Regions from separate parts of the Shewanella sp. SP1S2-4 genome, predicted to be linked through region 2. Evidence: predicted binding sites of a transcription regulator. Region 2 holds the regulator's gene; each other region holds the start of a gene.
The links. The regulator LexA, encoded in region 2, represses DNA repair genes until DNA is damaged. The targets are predictions, from matches to a motif close to TACTGTATNNNNATACAGTA.
Positions count from the first base shown of each region.

Region 1: the regulator LexA is predicted to act here: its motif matches at 1,191-1,210, upstream of Q4Q52_RS05190 (S24 family peptidase).
Region 3: the regulator LexA is predicted to act here: its motif matches at 1,027-1,046, upstream of recA (recombinase RecA).
Region 4: the regulator LexA is predicted to act here: its motif matches at 1,010-1,029, upstream of umuD (translesion error-prone DNA polymerase V autoproteolytic subunit).

Region 1 is NZ_JAUOET010000003.1:244,784-246,994, forward strand. It holds gene Q4Q52_RS05185 (Y-family DNA polymerase) at 1-774, opposite strand, end outside; gene Q4Q52_RS05190 (S24 family peptidase) at 774-1,181, opposite strand; gene Q4Q52_RS05200 (McrB family protein) at 1,743-2,211, shown strand, end outside.
Region 2 is NZ_JAUOET010000005.1:146,969-149,179, reverse strand. It holds gene plsB (glycerol-3-phosphate 1-O-acyltransferase PlsB) at 1-874, opposite strand, end outside; gene lexA (transcriptional repressor LexA) at 1,035-1,655, shown strand; gene Q4Q52_RS07715 (cell division inhibitor SulA) at 1,652-2,164, shown strand.
Region 3 is NZ_JAUOET010000004.1:263,790-266,000, forward strand. It holds gene recA (recombinase RecA) at 1-919, opposite strand, end outside; gene mutS (DNA mismatch repair protein MutS) at 1,304-2,211, shown strand, end outside.
Region 4 is NZ_JAUOET010000003.1:57,307-59,517, reverse strand. It holds gene Q4Q52_RS04400 (SLC13 family permease) at 1-758, shown strand, start outside; gene umuD (translesion error-prone DNA polymerase V autoproteolytic subunit) at 1,044-1,463, shown strand; gene umuC (translesion error-prone DNA polymerase V subunit UmuC) at 1,460-2,211, shown strand, end outside.

The DNA.
Region 1 (2,211 bases), on a different contig from region 2:
GGTAATTCGCTCGCCCACACTACGAGTTGAGAATATTTGCTTCTTATCCGCCCTCGCCTCGTCCCACACTTTGTACGCTTGCCCATTGAGTTCACGCACTGTGCGTTCTATTTCAATACTAAATTGCTTTCGCGCTAAACCTGCAGGGATTTTGGCTAAGTCATAGGCGGTCTTGACGTTCATCAATTCAAGTTTTTTGCTTATCATGCGCCCAATACCCCAGACATCATTCACATTCATTGATTGTAAAATTGAAATCCGGTCTTGTTCATTATCGATAACACACACACCGTGATAACCAGGTAACTTCTTTGCCGCGTGATTGGCTGCTTTAGCCAGTGTGAGTGTTGAGCCTATGCCGACACAAACCGGTAAACGTGTTTCTTTCCAAACTGCTTTTCGAATCAACTGACCTTGGGTTCGTAAGCACTTAATGGCGGGGTAACAATTTTTAAAGGAGAGAAAGCTTTCATCAATCGAATAGACATGCTGCTCTGGTGCAAATCGACCAATGATATTCATCATCTTTGCGGATAAATCGGCATAGAGCTCATAGTTACTTGAACAAACAATGACACCTAATTTTGTACACAGGTCTTTGACCTGAAAGTATGGTGCAAACTTAGGCACACCCCGTTCTTTCGCTTGCTTGTTTGCCGCTACAATGCAGCCATCATTGTTACTCAACACAATCATTGGCTTACCACGCCAATCAGGCCTAAATACCTGCTCGGCACTGCAATAGAAACTGTTGGCGTCAACTAAGGCAAACATCAGATGTAAGCTAATAATGGACTTTGGCGATGGCAACGAACAGAACGAATAACAACCCCTTCAATCGTAAAGTTATCGTAATCGTGAATAGGCTGAGGTTGATGTTGTCCATTCGACGACAGCAGCATGCGATGCGTTTTATCGAGGATTTTACATACAAATTCACCGTTGAAATTAGCAACTATCACATCACCATGACGCGCGGTTTCTTGGCGGTCAACAATCAGTAAATCGCCATAAAAAATACCCTCGCCCTGCATTGAATCACCTTTTGCGATACCAATAAAGGTCGCACTAGGATGCACAACTAACAGCTCATCAAGGCTGAGACCCAACTGACTATATTCAGCTGCAGGGCTTTCGAAGCCAGTGATACCGGCACTGGCATAGATAGGGATAATACGCATAGTCAACACCACTGTTTTTATATACAGTAATTATAGGCGTTGTTAGATATCTGGCAAGAATTATTGTGATGTTTCGATGTAACACCATTGGTTCTTTTCTTTATCAAACCCTACGTCAAAATTCATCGCGGTGGTGTCACCCGTTTGGTGTCTCTTTGCAACGATATCTTTTAGTTCAGATAAATCATCAACACAGGGGAACCAAGCGCGGCGATGATCATAATTTTTACCAGAATAAGCATCATTACCTCACCAAAAGGCGCTACGGACGACACGACTGCAGCAATGGTAAAAGGCGTGTCCTCAAGACTGATCTGAGTTCTCCTTGAGGGCGGCTTAGCAAGTCTTCCACATCAACAATTTTATTAGAGCGAGTCATTAGAAGCATCGAATAAAACAACAATGTGAGCAGTCTGCAGTGTGAGCGACTTCAAATACTTACCATGTTATTTATCCAAGAGCATTTTTAACCTCCAATAGACGTCATCGAATGACGCTTGGGTCGTTAATATGTCTGCTATATACATGAAAATAGATTGAATGACGGGTAGGCAAATAAAAATGAAAACCGAAGATTTATTGTTTAATGAAAAATTTAACAGTTGTTATGGCAGTTGGACTGAAAATACCCGCCAGCGTTTTGCGGATGTGTTAGAGAAAGTAGAAGCTATTTGCGACCCCTATGATGCTTGGTTTGCTGAGACAACCAAGGATTTACGCTGTGGCTTCAAAGAAGACGCTGGCAAAGGAAAGAATTTATTTATGTTTTTCTTTTCGCAAAGTAATTTTGGAATGTGGATAAGTCGGCACGGTATTCTTGCCGATGATGGTGGCCCCTTTCTGAAGCCTGGTGATGAAAGATATCATGAATTGCGCAATTTGCATTCAGATGAACAACTGAATTTTGCAATGTCACATCTTGAAAAAAAAGTGGCTGCGGCTCGTAGTAAAGGAATTTTGCCTTCAGGCCGTAACGGGCATCTCCCTGATTTTTATAGTCCAGAAGACAAAAATATGAATCTACGACAAA
Region 2 (2,211 bases):
GCTCGGCACCCTTGATATTGATCCCGCTGTAAAGCTTGTTCCATAACCAAGTTAAGAAACGCTCGGCAATACGCACTAAACTATCTGAGTAATCTGCAGCGATTTCATCGAGATACTCAATGGCTGTCTCGCGCGCTTGGGTCTCTGAAATCTTCTTACTGACGGCTTCTTCTTGAATCGCTTTACGCAACGATTCAGATTTGAGCAACGAATGAAACAGTGCTTGGCGGTTTGGCAGCACAGGCCCTGTCATCACCTTGCGTTGACGACGGAAATGCACCCGCGCGACCCGCGCTAACTTATGGGCAATCCCCATGTCGGTGCCATGCTCGTCGGCCATATAACGCAGGGATACCGCATTCGAAAACTGCACGAAGTTATGTCGACCTAAGAATAGAATCATCAAGCATTTGCGCAGCCAAGTCGGGTTTTCCCGCTCAAACACAGCCGCCTTCATAGTGTCATCTTCTTTCCCTGGTGTGCGGCCCCAATACAGGCTCACGGGTACCAATTGAATGTCTAATTCAGGGCGCTCCTTATGCACGGCTAACAAACGCATAAAGCATTCGAGGAAAGGCTCGTTACCGGCACGCTCGCCAAACAGCGGCTTACGCCCCTGGAGGCAGACAACCCGAGGCGCAATCACACCATTCGCCACTAAGGGCTCATAGGGGCTCGGTAGTCCTAACTTAGCCGTTATTTCACTCAGGGCAGCGATGTCACTCAGCGATTCCGTTTTCATCACATAAGCAAGGGGTCTGGAGGCATCCAGATTCAGATCGGCAAAGGGATCCTGAGGCACAACAATAGTGTGCACTAAGTGTTTTTGGATCCAGCGTAATGATTTCAACCAAAGAGAGTCGTGTTTAGGCATTATTCTTATGCAATTAAGTACGTTTACTAGCCCGGTAGAATACCAGACTATGGGTAATATTCGCTAATTCTCTCCAACATAGCTAAAAAGTGGTTAATACTTGCGCTGCAAATAATACTGTATATACTAACAGTAACTGTATAGAAAAACAGGAAACACCATGAGACCTTTGACGCCACGCCAAGCTGAAATTTTAGAGCTAATTAAACGAAATATTGCCGATACTGGCATGCCACCCACTCGGGCAGAAATCGCGACCCGTTTAGGTTTTAAGAGCGCCAATGCGGCTGAAGAGCATCTTAAAGCGTTGGCGAAAAAGGGCTGCATTGAGATCATGCCAGGCACATCGCGGGGCATTCGCCTACCTGCGGAAGTCGAAGATTTAACTGAAACAGGTTTACCACTTATCGGTCAAGTGGCTGCTGGCGAACCTATTCTTGCCCAAGAACATGTCGAACAGTACTACCAAGTCGACCCGAGCATGTTCCATCCCGCCGCCGATTTCTTACTGCGGGTTAAAGGCGACAGCATGAAGAATATCGGCATTCTCGAAGGAGATTTGCTGGCTGTTCATAAAGTACAACAAGCTAGAAATGGTCAAGTGGTTGTCGCTAGAGTCGACGACGATGTCACTGTTAAACGTTTCGAAAAAAAAGGCAATGTGGTCTATCTACACGCCGAAAATGAAGACTATTCCCCGATAAAAGTGGATTTAGGCTATCAAAGTTTAACAATTGAAGGACTCGCCGTCGGTGTGATCCGTAATGGAGATTGGCTATGAACAAACTACTTGGCAATGCACCCCGCCATCCGGGCTTGTGGCTCGATGAAGTCCGTGATGCCGACTATGACTGGCACCACGCACCTATCGCCTGCATGCCAACTAAGACTCAAGGCCGCCAAGAATTAATCCATCTGAGTGCGCAACTCGCCCAGTTAAGCCAACAGGGCCGTTGGTTAGTGCTCATCAACCCACCGAGTATTGGCTACAAACAAATGCTCGCCAATGCAGGCGTGCGTATGGACAGAGTCTTGCTGGTGCACGCGAAAGATGAAGTGGAAACCCTGTGGGCAATGGAAAAAGCCTTAACAAGTGGTACGTCCAGTGCGGTTATTACCTGGACCCAATCATTGGATGCACGCGATAATCGTCGCCTGCAAATTGTCGCTAAAAGTGCCCGCGCCATGGGCATAGTGCTAGAAGACGTAAACAGTCACTTACATGGCGACGTACGCATTGAGCAAGGTAGCCTCTTCGGCCAACAATCTTTTTTTAGTGCTGTACATTAAATATTCATTTAATTTTTTACCTTGAAAGCCGCCTCGCCTATGAATGT
Region 3 (2,211 bases), on a different contig from region 2:
CAGCATTAGCACGGCCTTGACCGATTTTATCGCCTTTATAACTGTACCAAGCACCCGCTTTTTCAATCAACTTATGGGCTACGCCTAAGTCAACTAACTCACCAGTACGGTTAATACCTTGGCCATAAAGGATTTGGAATTCGGCTTGCTTGAACGGTGCTGCAACCTTGTTTTTCACCACTTTAACGCGAGTTTCGTTACCGACTACTTCATCGCCGTCTTTAATGGCACCAGTACGACGAATGTCTAAACGAACAGAAGCATAGAACTTCAGCGCGTTACCACCGGTTGTCGTTTCTGGGTTACCGAACATCACACCAATCTTCATCCGGATTTGGTTGATGAAGATAAGTAAGGTGTTAGATTGCTTTAAGTTACCCGCAAGTTTACGCATGGCTTGGCTCATCATACGTGCCGCTAAGCCCATGTGAGAATCACCAATTTCACCTTCGATTTCAGCTTTAGGCGTTAATGCCGCCACTGAGTCAACGACGATAACGTCAACAGCGCCTGAGCGAGTTAATGCATCACAAATCTCAAGCGCTTGCTCGCCGGTATCCGGTTGTGAACACAGCAGGTTATCAATATCTACGCCCAATTTTTTAGCATAGATAGGGTCGAGTGCATGCTCAGCATCGATAAAGGCACAGGTTTTACCTTCACGTTGCGCTGCGGCAATCACTTCTAAAGTCAGTGTCGTTTTACCTGATGATTCAGGACCATAGATCTCAACGATACGACCCATTGGCAAACCGCCAGCGCCTAAAGCAACGTCCAGAGATAGAGAACCGGTAGAAATGGTCTCAACATCCATAGAGCGATCTTCACCCAGCTTCATGATGGAGCCTTTACCAAATTGTTTCTCAATTTGGATCAATACCGCAGCAAGTGCTTTCTCTTTATTTGGATCGACCTTCATTCCAGTTCCCTCATCAAGACAAGCCTTAAGCTGTCAAAAGTAATATTCAATTTACAAACGGGTAATTCAAAAAGCCGCGCTTTTTGTCTTAATTCTGCTGACTAGTATACTGTACAATCATACAGTATCAAGACCTGTGGCTGAATTATTTTTAGCTTATGGGATTTTTTAATATGGCCAAGGTTTTAGCGAATATCAAATCGGATATTGCATCCCTTTGACGAATATCCGTCATCAAGGGCTCAATTTTCGGTAAATTATTGCTAAGATTGGCGCAGCAAATTTTGCGTGGTCTTTTTAGCTGAAAATTGTACAGCAGTCTTCTGCTTCCATAGCGCTTAATCCCACATAACCACGGCAGTCACAACGGACGATAACGATTTAATGAATGTAATTGATACCGATGATTTAGAAAAACATACTCCTATGATGCGTCAGTACTTGACCATGAAAGCAGAACATCACGACATGTTACTGTTTTATCGCATGGGTGACTTCTACGAGTTGTTTTATGACGATGCTAAACGTGCTTCTGAGCTGTTAGGCATTTCACTCACAGCACGCGGTAAAAGTGGTGGCGATCCTATCCCCATGGCGGGACTGCCTTACCATGCTGTGGAAGGCTATCTTGCGAAATTAGTTCAAATTGGTCAATCGGTTGCGATATGTGAACAAATTGGCGACCCAGCAACCTCTAAAGGACCAGTTGAGCGTAAAGTGGTGCGTATCGTCACGCCTGGCACCTTGACCGACGAAGCCCTGCTGCAGGAACGCCAAGACAATCTATTGGCAGCGGTTTATCAAGGTAAAATCGGTTTTGGTTATGCCACTCTGGATGTTTCATCCGGACGTTTTGTGATTGCCGAGCTCGACACGCGAGAGTCATTAGAAGCTGAATTGCAACGCACTAATCCCGTTGAAATTCTCTACAGTGAAGACTTTGGCGAACTAGGTCTACTAAACGGTTTTAAAGGTAAACGTCGTCGCCCTGAATGGGAATTTGATTACGACACTAGCATCAAGTTACTACTGGCTCAGTTTGGCACAAAAGACTTGCATGGTTTTGGTATTGCAGATGCACGTTTATCACTGCAGGCTGCAGGTTGCTTGATGCAATACGTCAAAGACACACAGCGCACAGCCCTGCCCCATATCAATGCCATTACCCGCTTTAATCAAACCGATAGCATAGTGCTCGATGCGGCAACGCGCCGAAATCTAGAACTCACTCAAAACCTTGCCGGTGGTCGCGATAATACCTTAGCCGCAGTATTGGATAACACGGCGACGCC
Region 4 (2,211 bases), on a different contig from region 2:
AGTATCTCTTACTGCATTTTCCAATCCTTGGTTTGCTCAAATCGATATTGATTGTGGCGCTAGTCGTCTTCCTATTTCCTGCAAAAATAGATGAAAATCGACCTGAAAGCGTTATTGAAACAGAAGCTTATAATCTTGGTATGCAAAAGAAAGTCACAGTATTACTTGCGATCACTTTACTGTTTTGGGTGACAGACTCACTGCACGGGGTCAATCCGGCGTGGGTTGGACTGACCACCGCTATCTTGTTATTGCTCCCCAAATGGGGAGTGCTTGAGCCTATGAGTTTTAATAGTTCGGTGGATTTTGCGACCGTCATTTTTGTCGCGGCGGCCTTAGGTCTGGGAGCATTGGTCAATCAATCTGGACTTGGCACTGCGCTAGGTCAACTGTTCAGTGAATGGCTACCATTGCAGCAAGGGGCATCGTTCCTGAATTTCATGTCGTTATCGCTGATGGGGACGCTGACGGGATTAGTGGCAACGGTTCCAGGTGTGCCGACAGTGTTGTCCCCCATGGCGGCAGATTTTGCCAATGCAACTGGCTTCTCCACCCCTGCAGTATTAATGACGCAGGTGATCGGTTTCTCAACCGTGATTTTTCCTTATCAGGTTGCCCCGTTGATTTTGGCGATGCAATTATCCCAAGAGCCCTTAAGCAAACTACTTAACATCACCTTACCGCTGGCGGCAATCACTCTAATTGCACTTATCCCACTGGATTATCTGTGGTGGCTATGGCTCGGTTGGATTAACTAAATTGCGTTAGCTAAAGCGGGTTAACTAAAGTACGTTAACTAAATCAAATTGACGTAACACTCACCCTTGGTGATATTGACGTAGCCAAGGGGGCTTTAGAGCAGGCATCATCAATTATCCAGCACTCGACACTCATCACTCTACAGCGCATACGATCAGCACACAGCTTAAAACAAGTGCATCTTTGCGCTTGGATCGATAACACAACTGTCCCCACATAAATTATTTCGATAAGTTTCATTGTTAGACTATACTGTTCATACGTACAGTATATTGTGATTTATTATGATGATCCTAGGCCGCTTCGCCAAACATACCCAATATCGGCTCTCGCTATTTAGCTCCTTGATTGCCGCAGGATTTCCGTCACCTGCCCAAGACTATGTAGAACAAACATTAGATCTCAATGAGTTATGCATCAAGCATCCCGCCGCCACGTTTTTTGTCAAAGTCCAAGGGGATTCGATGATCGAAGCGGGGATTTTCTCCGGTGATATTTTGGTGGTAGATCGCTCATTACAGCCGGCCCACGGGGATACCGTTGTCGCAGCAGTCAACGGCGAGTTTACTGTAAAGCAATTACAGCTGCGCCCTGTGGTGCAATTACTGCCACGTAATGCCTTATTCTCCCCGATTGCCATCAATGATGAGTCTGAGTTAAACATCTTTGGGGTGGTGACCAACGTGGTAAAAAAGCTCAAATGACGCCCTCATTATTTGCCCTCGTCGATTGCAATAATTTTTATGCCTCCTGTGAGCGGATGTTTAGGCCAGATTTAGCTGGCAGGCCGATTGTTGTGTTATCCAATAACGATGGCTGCGTCGTCGCCCGCTCGGCAGAGGCAAAACAACTTGGCATTAAGATGGCGGTGCCTGTGTATCAAATCGCAAACCAACTCCGCCAGCATCAGGTTGCGGTATTCTCCTCCAACTATGCACTCTATGCCGACATATCAAATAGAGTCATGACCACCTTAGAGCAAATGGTACCGAAAGTAGAAGTGTATAGTATTGATGAAGCGTTTTTAGACCTTTCTCGTCTCGATAAATGCATTGATATTCATCAGCTTGCCTTAGATATTTATCAACGGATACCGCAGTGGATTGGGATCAGTGTTTGCGTCGGCATTGGACCGACAAAAACTCTCGCTAAACTGGCAAACCATGCCGCGAAACGCTATCCCGCGACGCGGGGCGTGGTTGACTTGCGCGACCGTGAACGCCAACGACGGCTGATGGCGCTTATCCCTGTCGACGAAGTCTGGGGAATAGGCCGTAGACTTACAAAACGCTTGAACATCATGGGCATAAATACCGCGTTGCAATTGGCGGATGCGCATCCAAAGCTTATCCGCGACACCTTTTCTGTCACCGTTGAGCGCACGGTACGCGAACTTAACGGCATTGCCTGTGATGACATACAAGAGGTCGCCGCCACTAAGCAACAAATTAT